3 regions of the Thermostichus sp. MS-CIW-34 genome follow, and region 2 is predicted to be linked to each of the others. Evidence: riboswitches for the same ligand, from Rfam matches in the RefSeq annotation. Region 2 holds a riboswitch; each other region holds the start of a gene.
What was found. Region 2 has a riboswitch for cobalamin ahead of metE (5-methyltetrahydropteroyltriglutamate--homocysteine S-methyltransferase). Riboswitches for the same ligand answer to the same signal wherever they lie in the genome.
Positions count from the first base shown of each region.

Region 1: another riboswitch for cobalamin. It lies ahead of ACVWYY_RS05995 (sirohydrochlorin chelatase); the one in region 2 lies ahead of metE (5-methyltetrahydropteroyltriglutamate--homocysteine S-methyltransferase).
Region 3: another riboswitch for cobalamin. It lies ahead of ACVWYY_RS10655 (TonB-dependent receptor plug domain-containing protein); the one in region 2 lies ahead of metE (5-methyltetrahydropteroyltriglutamate--homocysteine S-methyltransferase).

Region 1 covers NZ_JBSSDE010000012.1:19,686-25,492, reverse strand. The annotation lists gene ACVWYY_RS06010 (L-threonylcarbamoyladenylate synthase) at 1-352, shown strand, start outside; gene ACVWYY_RS06005 (PAP/fibrillin family protein) at 408-1,025, shown strand; gene ACVWYY_RS06000 (hypothetical protein) at 1,034-1,927, opposite strand; gene ACVWYY_RS05995 (sirohydrochlorin chelatase) at 2,025-3,068, opposite strand; cobalamin riboswitch at 3,099-3,234, opposite strand; gene ACVWYY_RS05990 (heavy metal translocating P-type ATPase) at 3,362-5,677, opposite strand; gene ACVWYY_RS05985 (heavy-metal-associated domain-containing protein) at 5,790-5,807, opposite strand, start outside.
Region 2 covers NZ_JBSSDE010000049.1:7,887-13,693, forward strand. The annotation lists gene metE (5-methyltetrahydropteroyltriglutamate--homocysteine S-methyltransferase) at 1-1,783, opposite strand, end outside; cobalamin riboswitch at 2,250-2,454, opposite strand; partial or broken gene ACVWYY_RS13170 (ABC transporter ATP-binding protein) at 2,601-3,203, shown strand; gene ACVWYY_RS13175 (cell division protein FtsX) at 3,297-4,208, shown strand; gene ACVWYY_RS13180 (hypothetical protein) at 4,270-4,872, shown strand; gene ACVWYY_RS13185 (pyridoxal phosphate-dependent aminotransferase) at 4,930-5,807, shown strand, end outside.
Region 3 covers NZ_JBSSDE010000030.1:26,331-32,137, reverse strand. The annotation lists gene ACVWYY_RS10655 (TonB-dependent receptor plug domain-containing protein) at 1-1,221, opposite strand, end outside; cobalamin riboswitch at 1,264-1,415, opposite strand; gene ACVWYY_RS10650 (hypothetical protein) at 1,761-2,285, opposite strand; gene rsmH (16S rRNA (cytosine(1402)-N(4))-methyltransferase RsmH) at 2,462-3,373, opposite strand; gene aroA (3-phosphoshikimate 1-carboxyvinyltransferase) at 3,608-4,942, shown strand; gene ACVWYY_RS10635 (TIGR03792 family protein) at 4,978-5,328, shown strand; gene ACVWYY_RS10630 (DUF502 domain-containing protein) at 5,325-5,807, opposite strand, start outside.

The DNA.
Region 1 (5,807 bases), on a different contig from region 2:
CCGGGTGCCCGATTCTGCCATTTGTCAGGCTTTGCTGGAAGAGTTGGGCAATCCAATTGTCTCGACCTCTGCCAAGCTGGGGGGGGATCCCGTCGGATCCCTGGGCTTAAGTTTTGGGCAAACCTGGGAATGGGAGAGCGATCCCTGGGATGAGGGTGGGATCTTTGCGGCTGAGGAAATGCGGCAGTTGGAAAAACAGGTGGATCTGGTGCTGGATGACGATGCCCCCCGCCGGGCCAAGGTCTCTACGGTAATCGATTTGACTGGATCCGAGCCGCTGGTGGTGCGGGCCGGGCTAGGGTATGAGCAGGTGGCAGATCTGAACCTGAAACTGGTGGGAGAAGACGGTTAAGGGCAGAGGGATCCCGCGTTCTCTAAAATAGGGTCAGTGCCTTCGGAGTGTGCCCATGTCTGAGGCCCTGGCTCAGCAAAAATCGGCTCTGCTGCACCTACTGGAGGCGACCGACCGGGGCCGGAAAGTTTCCCCTGACCAAAAAGCCCAGATTTTGTCTCAAATTGCCGTCCTAGAAGCGCTCAACCCCACCCCCAAGCCAACATCGGCTCCTGAAGGGTTGGAGGGGAACTGGCTCACCCTATTTACCACGAGCACAGCTCTGCTGCGGCTGGCACAGTTGCCTTTTTTGACCACCGGCGAGATCTACCAGTGTATTCGGGCCAAGGCTGGACGGGTCTTCAACGTGGCGGAGATCCAGGGATCCGGCTGGCTGGGGGCTTGGGTGCCACGGGGAATCTTGGCGGTATCGGCACGCTTTTACCCCGAATCGGAGCGTCGGGTGAGGGTGATTTTCGAGCGATTGGTGTTCGGATCCCAAGCTTTGATGAGCTACGAGATCGAGAGTTTTCTCTATTTGCTCGAGCGGGCTCCGGAGCGGATCCCGGCTATTCAAATCGATATTCGCCGCCGCGAGCCAACGGGCTGGCTGGATATCACCTATTTGGATGAAGATTTGCGGATGGGCCGGGGCAGCGAGGGGAGTGTATTTGTCCTGAAACGGGTGAGTTGAGACTTCGGCTAGCCGGAGGGCTTAGAGGGTTCCGTTTCGGCTATTTTGTGAGATAGGTTTTGGGTTAGGGTGAAGCCTATTTCCTGGAGAACTTGCAAGGCGCGGTAGGACTCCCGCAAAGCTTGCAGCTCTTGCTGAGTTTGCTCCAGTTGCCGGGCTTTTTGCTCCTGTAAGAAGCGCAGCCTTTGATTTTCGGACGCCGTGCGACGCAGAACGTGCTTGAGTTTCTGCTTCTGCTGCTGAAGCCGAGTCCGCCTCACCTCCAACTGCTGCAGTTGGATTTCTTGGAGTTCCAGTTCTATTTTCAGAGTGGCGACCTGCATCTGGAGTTGGCGAAGTTTTTGGTTGAGCTCTGGCTCTGGTGTGGGTTTTGCCGACTCAGGGCTTGGGGAAGAAGGTGATGACAATTCTTGTAGGGGCTGCAACTGTTGGGCCTTGGCCTGCGAAGCTTGATCCTGGTGCTGCTCGCCCTGCAGTCTTACTTGAGTGTGTTCGCTTACTTCGGTTTCAGTTTCCGTCTGCTGCTCAGCTTGATCAAGAATTTGTCGATCGCGGATCTGGGTTTGAGGATCCTCGTCAACCGACTGCAAAGGGAGAGAATCCTCCTCGGGTTGCCGAGGGTTGCCGCCATAATCGGCGGGATCAAAGGGAGACAGAGCCGCTACCAGCGAGGCCCGAAAATCAGTCCAGGAGCCCGACTGCAGACCCATCTGAACCACCCGCCAAACCCCATAGGCAGACCCAATTCCAGCCAGGATCCCAGGGATCCCGGCCAAGGATAAGGAAACCCTGGGCAGGGTTGGCAGGATCTGATCCAACAGCCCCACCACCAGGGCGAAAACAAAGATCCCGCTCCCCGCGGCAGCGGCACCTGAAACCCAAGAGGAGCGGGAGAGCATCATCGTTTTTTCGTCATCACAACCGCTAGAGCGGGAAAACCAGGTTCAAAAATGGCCTGTCTGCACTCAGTTTATCCCGCCAGCAGCCTCTGTTTCCCTCTTAGGGCACCTGCCAAGCCCGTTGGTGGTAGCCCTCTAATTGGGCCCAGGGATCCCCAGCCGCTGCGTGGGTGTGGCCGTGCTGAGGGTGATGGTGAGAATGAGGGTGGTGATGGGATCCGTGCCCGTGATGGTGGTGATGATGCTCGTGAGGATGGTGATGGGTATGCCCAGCTCTGACCTCTGCGCTCACGGCCAGGCGAAACTTGCACAGGTGGCAGTTCATCGGGGTTTGGCCCTGCAGGGCTTCCTGCTCCAGTTGCTGCAGGCTGTGCAGCACCGTATCCACAAGGCCCAATTCCGGCAGCATCAGCCAGTCGATTTCCGGCTGTCGTTGTCGTTGTTTCTCCACTGCCGCCTCGATTTTTTTCACCAACACCCCCGTAAACAGAAAGTAGGGCAGCACGATCACCCGGCGCGGCTGCCAGGACAAGGCCCGCTCCAATCCCACGGGCAGGCGGGGATGGGTAATGCCGATAAAGCAAGTTTCCACAGCGGCAAACCCAGATCCTTCCCAAAGCAACCGGGCCAGTTTACAGGCTTCGGCATTGGCCTCGGGATCGCTGGAGCCGCGACCCACAAACAGGAGCACGGTTTCTGCTTCTGGGATCCGCTGCGGTTGGGCAGCTATCAGAGCAGCCAATCGGTCTCGCAGCAGTTGCAGGATCTCGATGCGGATCCCCAGCGGCCCACCGTAACGAATGCGCAACTGGGGATAGAGGGCCTGCAGGCGATCCAATTCCATCGTCACATCGAACTTGTTGTGGCGGGCCCCAAACAGCAACAGCGGCAGGGCCACGATCTCCTGCCACCCTTGGGCCAAGCACTGCTCTACCCCCTGGGCAATGGTTGGCTGGGTCAGCTCCAGAAAACAAGGGATCACCGGTCGATGGGGAGTGAGGGATTGGTAGACTTGGGCCAACTCCAGAAAGGCTTGCCGCCCTTCAGGGTCGCGGGATCCGTGGCCGATAAGCAATAGGGGCAATGAAGGAGAAGCAAGCTGCCCAACCGAAAGGGGAGGGGAAACACTGAGGGTATTCAACACAAAAAACTCCGTTCCTTGTGAATCGCAAGGGGTACAGGACAACGGCAGGTGGGTGTTCTGGCTGAGGGAGGGATCCCATCACAGTTGCGTCACAGTGGCGGACTTGCACCGCGCTTTCCCCAGTCTGCCTGAGCCTTTTAGGTTAGCTTGCCGCTTGCCATTCACCAAGCTCCCGGGGGGGATGTTCTTGCCTGCCAGAAGATAGCCCTGAGGCATGAGCGGTACGGCAGACTCATGCTCAAAGGGCAGCAAAACTGTTGCCGCGCTAATCCCCCTTGCCCCTGGGAGAGGGCCTAACGCCGGCCCGCTGGTCTGGGGGGCTGAAAGTGTCGCAGGCGCAGGGCATTGGCGACCACCGAAACGGAACTCAGGGCCATGGCTGCCCCCGCCAGCATGGGGTTGAGCAGCCAGCCTGTAAAGGGATAGAGCGCCCCAGCGGCAATCGGGATCCCCAGCGTATTGTAGATAAAGGCGAAGAAGAGGTTCTGGCGGATGTTGTTGAGGGTGGCCCGGCTGAGTTGAATGGCAGTGGCGACTCCCCGCAGATCTCCCGACATGAGGGTAATATCGCTGGCGGCCATTGCCACATCCGTACCCGTAACGATGGCGATCCCCACATCCGCTTCTGCCAGAGCCGGAGCATCGTTAATGCCATCTCCCACCATCGCCACCCGCCGTCGCGGTTGTCTTAGGCTGCGTATGTAAGCGGCCTTCTGATCCGGACGGACTTGGGCAATTACCCGCTGAATGCCTGCCTGCCGGGCAACCGCTTGGGCCGTGGTGGGGTTATCCCCGGTTAGCAGGATCACCTCTAGACCCATCTGTTGCAGCTGTTGCACTGCCTCAGGAGAGGTGGGTTTGAGCGGATCGGCAATGGCCAGCAGCCCCACCAGGCTCTGGGATTGGGCTACGCCGATCACCGTTTTGCCCTGGCTTTCCCAATTCTGAACCCGCTCTGACCAAGAGGGATCCCAAGGGATCCCCATCTCCTGTAGCCAGCTCAGCCGACCGATGCGGATCCACTGGTCTTCCACCCAGGCTTCTGCCCCACTGCCTACCCTTGCCTGAAAGTGCCAGGCAGGAGGGATCACAATTTTTTCGGCTTCGGCTTTCTGCACCACCGCCTGGGCCAAAGGGTGTTCCGAGTGCCGCTCTACTGCCGCTGCCAGGCGCAACACCGTCAGGGGAGAGGAGCCATTAGCCCAAATATCGGTGACGGTAGGGCGACCTTCGGTCAGGGTGCCGGTTTTGTCCAAGACCACCGTGCGCAAGTGGTGGGCCAATTCCAGGCTGTCGGCACTTTTCACCAGGATCCCCAATTCTGCCCCTCGTCCCGTGGCCACCAGGATCGAGGTGGGGGTTGCCAACCCCAGCGCGCAAGGGCAGGCGATGATCAGCACCCCAATCGTGTTCACCAAGGCCAGCGTCAGGTTGTCCGCCAACACCCACCAGAGCACAAAAGTTAGAACTGCCACCCCGATCACTGCCGGCACAAACCAGGCAGTCACCCGATCCGCCACCTGTTGAATTGGGGCTTTGGATCCCTGAGCTTCCTGCACCAGGCGCACGATCTGGGCCAGAACTGTGTCTTTGCCCACCCGCCGCGCCTCCATCACAAAGCTGCCCGTCTGATTCAGCGTTGCCCCAATCACCTCATCCCCCGCCGACTTGAGTACAGGCAGGCTCTCGCCGGTCACCATCGACTCGTCGAGGGTGGAGGATCCCTCTAGGATTACCCCATCCACCGGCACCTTCTCGCCGGGGCGCACCCGGATCCGATCCCCCACCTGCACTTCCCGAATCGGAATATCCTGCTCCACCCCATGGCGAATTACCCTTGCCGTTTTCGGTTGCAGCCCGATCAGCTTGCGAATGGCCTCAGAGGTTTGCCTTTTGGCCCGTTGCTCCATCCACTTACCCACCAGAATCAGGGTGGTGACCACCGCCGACACTTCGTAATACACATCGGGATGCAGTCCCTGCCGATGGAAAGAGTCGGGGAAAACCGTTGGGAAAATGGAATAGAAGAAAGCCGCGCTCGTCCCTAAGGCCACCAGCGTGTTCATATCCGCCGAACGCCGTTGCCAAGCGGCCCAAGCGCCTCGATAAAAATGCTTGCCCACCCAAAACTGCACCGGAGCCGTCAGCAGCAACTGCAACCCAGGATTGTGCAGCCACATGGGAAAGCCCGGGATGTCCATCCCCAGCATCATCGGCAGGGATCCGATCACCAGCACCGTGCTGATGCCCACCCCTATCGCCACCTTGAGCTTCAGTTCCCGTTCTGCGGCCCGTTGGGCGATCCGCTCTGGATCCGACAGATCGTCCAGCTGCCAATCCTCCTGGATAAGGCGCGCCCGATACCCCGCCCGCTCCACCGCCCGAATCAACGCCTGCGGATCCACCAGCCTGGGATCCCCTTTGACGGTGGCCTGCTCGCTGGCAAAATTCACTGATCCGTGGGACACCCCCTGCACCTGAGCGAGGGCCTGTTCGATGCTGCGGGCGCAGGAGGCACAGCTCATCCCTTGCAGGGCCAACTGCCAAGTGCCCTCAGGAGAAGGCGCAGAGGCCGATAGTGCAGCCGATGACTTTTCAGGGGCAGGCATGGCAACACCTTGTTGATGAAACGACAGCTACTCTCCACCCTGGGCAGGGCGAAGGCAGCCATCTGTACAGGAATTCAAAACAGACGCCCGACCGTTCTCGACCCAGCCTTGACTAGGCCGGGGGATATCC
Region 2 (5,807 bases):
CCCGCAGTGCCGGCTCATCCACTTGCACCATCACCGCTCCAGCCGCTTCCAGATCTGCCACTTCGGCTCTCAAGGCCAGGGCAATCTGCAAAGCCTGCTCCCGCCGGGGAATATCAACACGGGGAAAGGACCAGTTGAGCATAGTCACTGGCCCCGTGAGCATGCCTTTCACCGGCTTTTGGGTGTGGGACTGGGCTACTTGGAATTCCCGCACTGTCATGGGTTGGGGGCGAACCACGTCGCCGTAGAGAATGGGAGGGCGCACGCAGCGGCTGCCGTAACTCTGCACCCAGCCGTGTTCAGTGAAGGCAAAGCCTTCCAGCTTCTGGGCAAAGTACTCCACCATGTCGGTGCGCTCAAATTCCCCATGCACCAACACATCCAGGCCAATCTCTTCTTGAATGCGGATGCACTTGGCAATCTCAGCGTCAATGGCTGCTTCGTACTCCGCCTGCGAAACCTCCCCTCTTTTGTACTTAGCTCGCCACTGCCGCACCTCTGGAGTTTGGGGGAAGGAGCCAATGGTGGTGGTGGGCAAAGGTGGTAGCTGAACCTGCCGACTTAGGCGCTGCTCGTAGGGCAGGAATCGCTCGAAGTCCTGGAGCTTGAGGTTGGCCAAAGCCTGGCGCACTTGGGGGTTGGGGGGGCTAAACTGCGCAAAGCTCTGCCATTGCTGCTGGATTTCCGCCTGCTGGGCAGCAGTGTCTTCGCCGTTGAGGGCTCGCGCCAGGAGAGCTACTTCGGCCAGCTTCTGTTCGGCAAAGCTGAGGACATTTCTGAGGGGTTCTGGCAACTGGGCTTCCAGAGCAGCGTCGTGGGGCACAAATTGCAACGAAGCGGAAGGCTGCACCCGTAGGTTGGGAGCTACCCCCTGCAGCTCCCGCAGGCTGGCCAAGACGGTCTCAGGCTGAACCTTCCAGACATTCCGAGCGTCCACTACGCCAGCACCTAGGATCTGGTCAGCCGGAAAGCCATAGGTTCTTACCAGATCCAGGGTGTGGCCACGGGTAAAGTCAAGGCTAATGCCGGCCACCGGCAGTTGCACCACCCAGGGGTAAGTCTCCCCCAGGTCATCGAAGTAGGTGACCAAGTGGACAGGGATCCCGGCGGTTGCCAACTGGCGGTAGCTCATTTCCACAGCTTCCCGCAGGCCACTTCCCTGGCTGGTAACCAAAATGGGATCGTGAATCTGGACTTCTGGGATCCCCAGCTGTTTTAACTCCTGGAGGAGATCCCGGTACAGAGGAAGGAGCTTTTCCAAGTCCGCCCGCAGATCCCCAGATCGCTGGCTAAGGCAGAGCAAAGTCACTGGACTGAGGACAACGGGGCTGGTGCGCTCCCCTAGGATCCCTTGGGCCCGCCGAACTCTTTCCAAAAAATCCCCAAAGTTAGGACTGGGATCGGCTTCCGGCTCAATTTCGGGTACCAAGTAGTGGTAGTTGGTGTCAAACCACTTGGTCATTTCCAAAGCCGGCAGGCCCTCCCGCCCCCGCGCCATGGCAAAGTAGCGGTCTAAACCCGACAGACCTCGGAACCGAGAGGGGATCAGCCCCAGCCAGGTGGCCCAGTCCAGTACATGGTCGTAGAGAGTCTGATCCCCTACCGCAATGTGATCAATCCCAGCTTGTAGCTGAGTCTGCCAGGCTTGAGTCTCCAAATCCCAAAAGGTAGCCAGCAGAGCCTCTGACCCTAGGGCACCACTCCAAAAGCCTTCCAAAGCTTTTTTGAGCTCGCGGCGCTTGCCCATGCGGGCATACCCCAATGTCATGGTTTGTGCAGTCATGTTGTGTGCCATCCCAAATACTGAGTTTTCTAATTTTCCTGCGTTCAATTCGCCCTCAACTGGGATCCCGCCCGCCAAGGAAGAAACCGGCTGTTCCTCTCTTGCCTCTGGAACCCCAACAAAACACTGCCTTTTGCGCAAAAAAGATACTCAACGCAGCCAGCGATCGCAGTGGCTACTTGCCAGCCACCAATTGAAGTCAGGAAGCCTGACATCTCACTCTTTCCTTCGCGTAGGCGGGCTGTAGATCTTGATAGATCTTGATAGATCTTGGTGCAACAGCACCCAAAATTTACTCTCTCCCGGCCAACTGGCTCAGAGTCTTGCTTGGGTTCTTGGACTTATTTCTACTGCTGAGGAGTACCGAAAGCTTGTGGGAGCAACGCCGGGAAAATGCTCAGGATAACGAAAGCAGAAACGAGCTAAAGCCAAGACAGTTACCATCTGTACCTCGCAGATGTTGTGAAGTTTAGAAAAACCATCGGCGGGCATTCTGACTGACACGGTTTTGGGGGACAAGACCTGGATCGGCAGCGAATGACTCTAGAGATTTGCTGCAGGACTTCTCCTAAACCGGATCACAGCTGCGGGACAGCGGCAGATTCTCACTGCTCTTTCCCCGTTTCCTCTGGCGGCTGATCCCCGTCAGAACCGATAGCTGAGCTACATCGTATCACGGAGTTCAGAGACGGGAGTAGAGTGCTTCAATCATCACCAAGCCAGCAGCCTTTGGAGCTACCAGACCTCACCTTTCACCCAGCGGTCTTGCAGGAAGTCATCGGAATCCTCTAAGCATCCTCCCCCCCTGCATTGCTCTCAAGTAGAACTTGGGGAAGTCGTAGGGCTGATGGCTCCCTCTGGTTTTGGCAAAACTACTCTGGCCAAGTTGCTGGCGGGCTACCTTACCCCCAGCCAAGGTCGGGTGAGTGTGACAGGGCAGCCTTTGCCTCGGCGAGGGTACTGCCCAGTGCAGCTTGTCTTTCAACATCCAGAGCAGGCCGTTAACCCCCACTGGCGCATAGCTCAGGTCTTGCGGGAAGGGCCTCCTCCCCAGCCAGAGGTTCTCCACACCTTAGGCATTTCCCCCAGTTGGCTCAACCGCTATCCCCATGAGCTAAGCGGGGGAGAATTGCAGCGGGTTGTCATCGCCCGGGTTCTCAACCCACAAACTCGCTATTTGATTGCAGATGAGATGACAGCCATGCTCGACGCCAATACCCAAGCCCTGATCTGGCAAGCTGTCTTGGCCTATGGGCGGGCACATCAGATGGGGCTTTTGGTCATCAGTCATGATCGCTTTCTCCTGGAACGGCTCTGCAGCCGCTACGTCATCATGACCAGCCATGACCCCTATCTGGTGGAGCGGGCCGGCCACCGGGTGGTGCGCATGGAGGGAGGGCGCCTGTATGATCTGCGCTGAGGGCTGCCGGGATCCCTATTTTGCTCTCCACAGGCTCTGTTGAGCTCCAGGGGGCAAGGGTCTGAGCCCATTGATTGTTGGATGGAGAACAGCATGCAATCTCTCTCCCGACTTCTCAATAAAATTCGCTATCTCCTACAGGAGACTTTTTTGGGGTTGCGGCGGGGGGGCTGGCTGAACTGGGCCGCTGTGAGCACCCTGCTGGTGTTGCTGTTCTTGGTGGGGATCGGCGTTGAGCTGTCCTGGGGCCTGGATGCCACGGTGCAGTCGCTGGGAGGACAACTGGAGATCTCCGTCTACCTGGAGCCGGAACGGCAGGGGGTGGAGCTGCAACCTCAGGTCGCCCAACTGCCTCATGTGGCCGAGGTGAAGGTCATCACCAAAGACCAGGCTTGGCGCAACCTTTTGCTGGAAATGGGGATCCAAGACGAGGCGGCCATGGAAACCCAGTTGGGGGAGAACCCCTTGGTGGATGCTCTGCGGGTTAAGGCGGATTCCACCGAAGCCTTGGGGGAAGTGGCGGAGCAGATTCGCCAACTGGAAGGGGTGGATGAGGTCTACTACGGCGACCGCATTGTGGAGCAACTGGCCCAGCTCCAGGACATGCTACGGCTGGGATCCCTGACCATTACCGGCGTGTTGGCCCTAACAGCGGTGGCGGTCATCACCACCACCATTCGCCTCATCGTCATGGCGCGGCGGCGGGAGATCGAGGTGATGCAATTGGTGGGGGCGACAGCAGCCTGGATTTACTTGCCCTTTATTTTGCAAGGGTGCCTGTTTGGGGTGATCAGCGCAGTGGGAGCTTGGGGATTGATCTTGGGATCCCAGCAGTTGCTGCAGGAGCTGCTGGAGCAGTTGATTGCCTTGCCCTTCCTCAAGGTGATGCAGGCAGATCGCAGCCAACTGGAGTTTTGGCTCTTGCCGTCGATGTTGTTGGGGATGGGGGTTTTTCTGGGCACCACCAGCAGCTTGATCGCGGTGCGCAAGTCGGCAGGGCGATGAGCTGGAGGCGATGCTGAGGAAAGCCCTGGATATTCCAATCTGAGGATCGCCATAGGATAAGATGATGGACTCTACTTCCCTGGCTTTCCAAGATCTGGCCGCCATGAACCCATTGCCTCCTCCCGCCCACCCCTACCAGTTCCGCGCTTTGGGCCTGATTAAGGGATCCATGAAATCGATCCCCAAGACTTATGCGCAGGCAACCTTGGTTGCCTCTGACGGAGCAGAATATCCGGCTACCCCCGGACGCGCCGAGCTTCTCGGCCCCTTCGAGCACTGCATCAAGAGCGGCCATACCTACTGGTACTACGTGCAGCCGCAGCCGCGTTCAGGGGGGGCTTTGGGCTTGAGCATCATCCGCATCCTGGCCCTGCCGGAAGAGGAGCAAGACCCAGAGTGGGAAGAAGAACCGTTTTTGCCTGCCCCTGAGGACACAGAGGAAGGCTTTAACATCCGCGGCATTGTCGAGCCCCACGATGGCTTTGTTGAGGTGACCGTGCGGCGCAAGCCCCAGGGAACCAAGCAATTTGCTCCTCTGCAATTGCGCTTGGAAGGGTTCTTGCCCGGAGCTGTGGCGGGCGAGTTTTGGGATCTGTTGGCAGAGCGAGAGGGCAACAAACTGCTGTTGGTGGATGGTACCCGCCTGTTGACCGCAGTAGCCTAGCTATCTAGATTGGCCCTGCTTGAGAACCTTAAAATAAACCAAAGAGCTTCCCAACCGATGGTGTCTGCTGCCGGCTTGTCCCAACGGGTCGCCCATCTATCCCCTTCCCCCACGCTATCCATTTCGGCTCTGGCTAAAGCCATGCAGGCAGAGGGGCTGGATGTGTGTAGCTTGAGCGCGGGCGAGCCGGATTTCGATACGCCTGATTACATTCGGGCCGCGGCCATCCGTGCTCTGGAAGAGGGCAAAACCCGCTACGGCCCCACCGCTGGGATCCCCGCCCTTCGCCAAGCAGTGGCCGATAAGCTGCGGCAGGAAAACGGCCTGGAGTTCAGCCACGACCAAATCCTGATCAGCAACGGCGGCAAGCAAACCCTGTTTAACCTGGCCATGGTGCTGCTGGATCCCGGCGATGAAGTGATCCTGCCTGTTCCCTACTGGGTCAGCTACCCCGAAATTGCCATTTTGGCAGGGGCAAAGGTTGTGCAGGTGCAGACGGAAGAGGCCCAGGGGTTCAAGCTCACCGCCGCCCAACTGCGCCAGGCCCTCACCCCCCGCAGCAAGCTGCTGATTCTCAACTCGCCGGCCAACCCCACCGGAGCCGTTTACCACCAGCACGAGCTGGCAGCTCTGGCAGAGGTGATCCTCTCCGCCCCCCATCTGTACGTGATCTGCGACGAGATCTACGAAAAGCTGGTTTATGGACAAGCCCGCCACATCAGCCTGGGATCCCTTTGCCCTGACTTGATGCCGCGCCTGATTCTCAGCAGTGGCTTTGCCAAAGCCTACGCCATGACCGGCTGGCGGGTGGGCTACTTGGCCGGGCCCAAGCCCATCATTGAGGCGGCCATCAACCTGCAAAGCCACAGCACCTCCAATGTCTGCACCTTTGCCCAGTACGGTGCTCTGGAAGCCCTGACCAGCCCCCTATCGGC
Region 3 (5,807 bases), on a different contig from region 2:
ATCTTGGCGAACACCTAAGTTGAGATAAAAGTTGGGCTGTGGCTTGTAATCCAGGCGGGCAAAGAGGGCCCCTTGGTTCACGGTATTGTCATAGTTGACGTTGGTGGATCCCCTGGCAAAGGAGAAGGTGGTGTTGCGAGCTGAAATGGATCGGTAGTCTGCTCCTAGAGTAAGCTCCAGGTTTTCAGCAGCCTTCCAGGTGTATTGCAGTTGGGATCCCCACCCCGTTCGCGAGATCTCATCCCGGGATCCCTGGCTTTGTGGGGCGCTGAAGCGATAGTTGAGGTCGTCAAAAAATACCCTAGCTTGCAGGGATCCCCTCTCTTGATCCCACAGCCAACTGAGATCTAACAGCAGGTCGTTGGTGTTTTGCACTGCATCGGGGGAGGGAAACTCGGTGCTGCCGGGCACCTGAAACGCTTTGTTGAGATAAAGGGCATTTCCGGTTAGGACTTGGCCTTCTGCCAATTGCCAGGTGAGCTTGGCTTGTAGGTTGTGGTACTCCACTGCCGAGTTTTCCCGCCTGCCGGCTTTGCCCAAACGCCTAATTTCAAAAGGAAAGTCGTTGTTGCTCTGCAGACGGCGATAGCTGACCACCCAGCCCAGATCCTGCACCTGGCCGCGGTTCTGGATCCCTTGCTCGTTGAGGCCGTAGCTGCCGATAGCCGCTTCCAGCACGGTCTCGGATCCCGGCTTTGGCTCCAGGGTTACGATGTTGATGACCCCGCCAACGGCATCGGAGCCGTATAAGGTGGAGCCCCCACCTGGAGAGATCTCAATACGCTCGACCACATCTGTAGTGATCTGAGACAGATCGAACCCGCCAAAAAAGCCCAGGTCGTTAATGGGGCGGCCATCCAAGAGCACCAACACCTGGGCCGTTCGTCCTCCCCGCATAAACTGGGAGCTAAGGGCTCCCAACTGGGTTCCTGCCGTGCCGTCGCTGAGGATCCCGGGCAGGTAGCGCAGGGCCTCCTGAACCGTTCTTGCCCCTTGCTCTCGAATTTGCTGGCGGGTAACGACGTAAACCGGGCGGGAAGAATCCCGCAGCAAACCAGGACGGCGAAAAGGTGTGGTGACGGGTTGATTTAAAATCTCGGCGCTAACGCCGGTTTCCAACACCTCTTGAGCTGAGGGCGGGGAAGCTGCCGGCTGCGCCCACGCTGGGATCCCCAAAACAAGACCCCCCAGCGCCAGGCTGAGACCTAGAATGGGATTCATTTTCTTTCTTGAAGCTCCTGATTCCGTGCGACGCGGAAGAAATGCGAGCCAAAACCGCAGGCGGGCATCCTGACTGAGGGCATAGGTCTAGCCCAAGCCCATCACAGTTGCGGCACAGCGCCGGATTTGCACCGGACTTTCCCCTTTACATGCCCTGGCTGATCCCCAGGACAACCTGTCGGTACAGCTTTCTCTGCGATTGCTCCGAAAAAGCCGTGCTAGGCATCATACATCCCCTGCTCTGGAGTTCCTATCCTGCCAGGGGGGATGTCATCCCCAGGGGTGAACGGGATCCCAACGACAATCCCAGGGCTTCGGATGGGCCACATCCCATTTAGGCCAGATTTCTTCACTGCTTTGTAAGCAGTTGAAGGATAGCCCGCTGCTACTCCAGATCGCGAGGCCCAGGGATCCCTTGACTTTTGAAGAATTTGAAGAATAGGGAGGATAGAGATACGCTGAGATCTTGCAAAATCCACAGCCTTTGGGAGAGTAAGAGGGGAGCAGTGGCTTGGCTGCTGTCCACGGGATTCATTGGACTAGTACCCAACCGGGTAGAAAAGAGGAGCTTTTTCGATTTCAGGCGGGGCTGTCGTCTGGTGGGCTGGATCCGGTTTAACTTGGCTGGGAGAGGCAATTGGCACCTCGATCATCCGATCCGGTACCAGCGGCACCATTTCGGAGCGGTCGGCAATTTCCCGGAGAGAATTGGCAATGGATTCTTGAGTCAGCAGAAACTGTCGTTCGTTGCGCTGCATCTGCTGCCACACCTGGTAACGCTGGCTCCACCGGCTTTGGGTATGCACAGTCCAACTGTAAAGGCTTAACACTGAAACCCCAGAGAGGATAGCCATCCCTGTGGAGATCTGCTTCCACCAAGCTAGGTGTTCTGCCCAAGCCGAATGTTGGCTGCGAGGATGGGCTGATTTCAACTTCAAATCCAAAGGCTGGGTGCGGCTGGCCTGAACTGTACCGGAGAGGGGTCGGCTCAGAGCAGAAGGCTGTCTGTGGCGACGAGGGCTTTTGGGACGATCAAGACCTGCGTTCAAAGGCTGGCTAACCATAGGGCTTAACCTCACACACACCAAGGGATCCGACGGTGCAGGACTGCCGGTTCCGCTTCACCCTAGTTCCCCGCGCCCCCCAACAGCAACCCCCTTCTCCCGATTCCCGGCCTCAGCAGGACAGCTGTCCGCTTCACAGTAGCCGATCTCTTGAGAGCGGGAGAACCAACCTAAACCTACATCTGACTGCTGCGGGCAGCCACTCGCAGTTTGGCAGAGCGGGCCCGTGGATTGCGTTGCCGTTCCAGTTCGGAAGGGGACAAGGGCTTGGGGGTGAGCACCTGCCAACGGGGATCCCTGCGGAAGGCCCATTTCACCAAGCGATCTTCAAGGCTATGGAAGCTGATCACGGCCAACCTGCCGCCGGGTTTCAACCAAGTGGGGGCTTGGGCCAGCAAGGTTTCTAAAGCCTCCAGTTCTCGGTTCACGGCAATGCGCAACGCCTGAAAGACCCGAGTGGCCGGGTGAATGCGGCCTCGCCGAGCTGCCGGAGGTACCGCCTGCCAAACCACCTGGGCCAACTGGGTAGTTGTGGCGAGGGGACGAGCCTGCTCGATGTGATGGGCAATGCGGCGGGCAAATCGCTCTTCGCCGTAACGGGTGAAAATCTCGATCAACTCTTCGACCGGGCGATGATTAACCCAATCGGCGGCAGTCTCCTGAGCTGTACTGGGATCCATGCGCATATCCAGCGGCCCCTCTCCGCGAAAGCTAAATCCCCGCTCAGGGCAGTCCAGTTGCGGCGAACTCACCCCCAAGTCGGCCACGATGCCATCGAAGGGGATCCCCTGCCCCTGCTCATCCCGAAAGCCATGCTGCTGCAGATCGAAATCGGCAAAATTGAGGTGCCACAGTTGGATGCGGCTGCCGGGGATCCCTTCTGCTGCAAAACGCGCTTGCGCCGCCTGCAGAGCCGCCGGATCCCGATCCAACCCCACCACTCGAGCAGCTCCCCCCCGCAGCAGCGCCAAGCTGTGCCCACCCCCTCCCAACGTCACATCCAAAAAAATACCGCCCCCCTGGGGTTGCAGGTAGGCCATCACCTCCTCGGTCAAAACAGAGTCGTGTTGATACACCTTGCCAAGCACGGTTTGCGGGGGTTCTATTTCTGCTGCTACAAAGTTCAGTATCTGCAAAAAAAAGGCCGAGGCCAGGCCCCGACCGAGGAATCCATGTTGTTAAGGTGATCCTCTGGGAAAAGAGGGGTGGCCGTCAAAAGACAGGCTGTCTTGGGATCCCCGGCAAAATCTCTGGGGCGCGAGTCCCGCTCTGAGTATGATGAGACTGCTCCCGCTTTTGCCCAGTCTGCCGTCAGGGTTGCTGTGTTGACTCACTCTTCTGCTACTGATATCTTGACCCTCTCGCCGGCCAAGGGCCTGCGCGGCCAAGTCAGCATCCCCGGCGACAAGTCCATTTCCCACCGCGCCCTGATGCTGGGATCCCTGGCCGAAGGAGAAACCACCATCCAAGGGCTGTTGCTGGGAGAGGATCCCCGCAGTACGGCAGCCTGTTTTCGGGCGCTGGGGGCAGATATTTCGGAGCTCAACAGCGAGTGTGTTCGCATTCGGGGAGTTGGCCTGGGCCAGCTGCAAGAACCGGCAGACGTGTTGGATGCAGGTAACTCCGGCACCACCTTGCGCCTGATGCTGGGGATCCTGGCTGGCCAGGCCGGGCGCTTTTTTGCCGTCACCGGCGATCGCTCCCTGCGCTCGCGGCCCATGGGGCGGGTGGTAGAACCGCTGCGGCAGATGGGGGCCAGCATTTGGGGACGGGCCGGTGGGACGTTGGCACCTTTGGCCGTACAAGGGGGATCCCTCAAGGGCATTCACTACCGCTCCCCGGTGGCTTCAGCGCAGGTAAAATCCTGCCTCTTGCTGGCGGGCCTGCTGGCGGAAGGCACCACCCAAGTCACCGAGCCGGCTCTCTCTCGGGATCACTCGGAACGGATGTTGCGGGCCTTCGGAGCCGACATTCACGTGGATCCAGAGGCGAAAACCGTGGCCGTGGTGGGGGGATCCCGCCTGGTGGGCCAGAGAGTTCAGGTGCCGGGGGATATCAGCTCGGCAGCCTTTTGGCTGGTGGCCGCCTCCATTGTGCCCGAGAGCGAATTGCTGCTAAGGGATGTGGGCCTCAACCCCACCCGTACCGGTGCGCTGCAGGTGTTGCAGGAGATGGGGGCCGATATTCAAATTGAAAACTGCCGGGAAATGGCCGGCGAGCCCCTGGGAGATCTGCGGGTGCGTTCGGCCCGCTTGCGCGGCTGCACCATCGCCGGCGATCTCATCCCCACCCTGATCGACGAGATCCCGGTTTTGGCGGTGGCGGCGGCCTTTGCCGAGGGGATCACCGTGATTCGCGATGCCGCAGAGCTGCGGGTCAAAGAAAGCGACCGTCTGGCTGCCATAGCCCAAGAGCTGAGCCGCATGGGAGCCCAGGTCACTGAATATCCTGATGGCCTGGAAATCAAGGGAGGGATCCCTCTTCACGGGGCCGAGGTCGACAGCCACGAGGATCACCGCATCGCCATGAGCCTGATGGTGGCAGCTCTAGGAGCGCAGGGATCCACCCTCCTCAGGGGAGCCGACTGTGCCCGCATCTCCTACCCCGACTTCATTCCCACCCTGCAACGATTGACTGCTTCCCCCCTGGAGTCTTGAGAGGGCCCATCTTTAACTTTGCCGCCTCTGCTCCTATGTCGACCTGCCCCAGCCCGCCCGGCCCTATCGCCATCGAACATCTCTGCTTCCGGGTTCCTCCCGGTGGGCAAGCAGCCTTTCTTGAGCAAGACGAGCGGGTTTGGGGATCCGCCCTGCGCCGGCATCCGGGTTTTCTGGGCAAAGAAGTTTGGCTGGATCAGCAGGATCCTGAACTTGTCCACCTCATCCTCCGCTGGGCCAGCCGCGCTGATTGGAAAGCCTTTTCCCCCGAGCAAGTGGAGGCATTGGATCGGCAAATGCGGCCTTTTTATGTGCGCTTGGAACAGGCCAAAGAATACCAGCTCTGGCAGCCCGGCCCTTCTGCAGGGACAGGAAAGCAGGATTAAGGGATCCCTTCAGTCTCAAAACCTACCTCAGAGCCCACCGAGTCAGCCCTGGGGGATCCTGCCACCCGCTCCTGCTCCACCAGCTCCCGCAAACTGGGCATGGTCACGGCCAAAGCTCCTTCTCGCCGCTGCAGCCCCGCTTCAAAACTCTCAGGGGTGACAATGCCGCCGGAAATGAGCATCTTAAAAGCATCTTCCACCGGCATGAACACTTCCACCACCTGGTCTTCCGGCACAATGGCGTACCAGCCCGTCGTTGGATTGGGGGTGGTGGGCACAAACAGGCCAAGGGAGCGCTGCGGCCCATCGGGCCGAATGGGAGTTTGAATGGTGCCCGTCACAAAGGCCAGCGCCCAAGCTCCTGGTCGGGGATATTCCACCAGCACCACCCGCCGAAAGCGCTGATTGTTGGGGGCAAACAAAACACTGACCAATTGCTTCAAGGTCTTGTACACCAGCCCCGCCACCGGAATCGCATG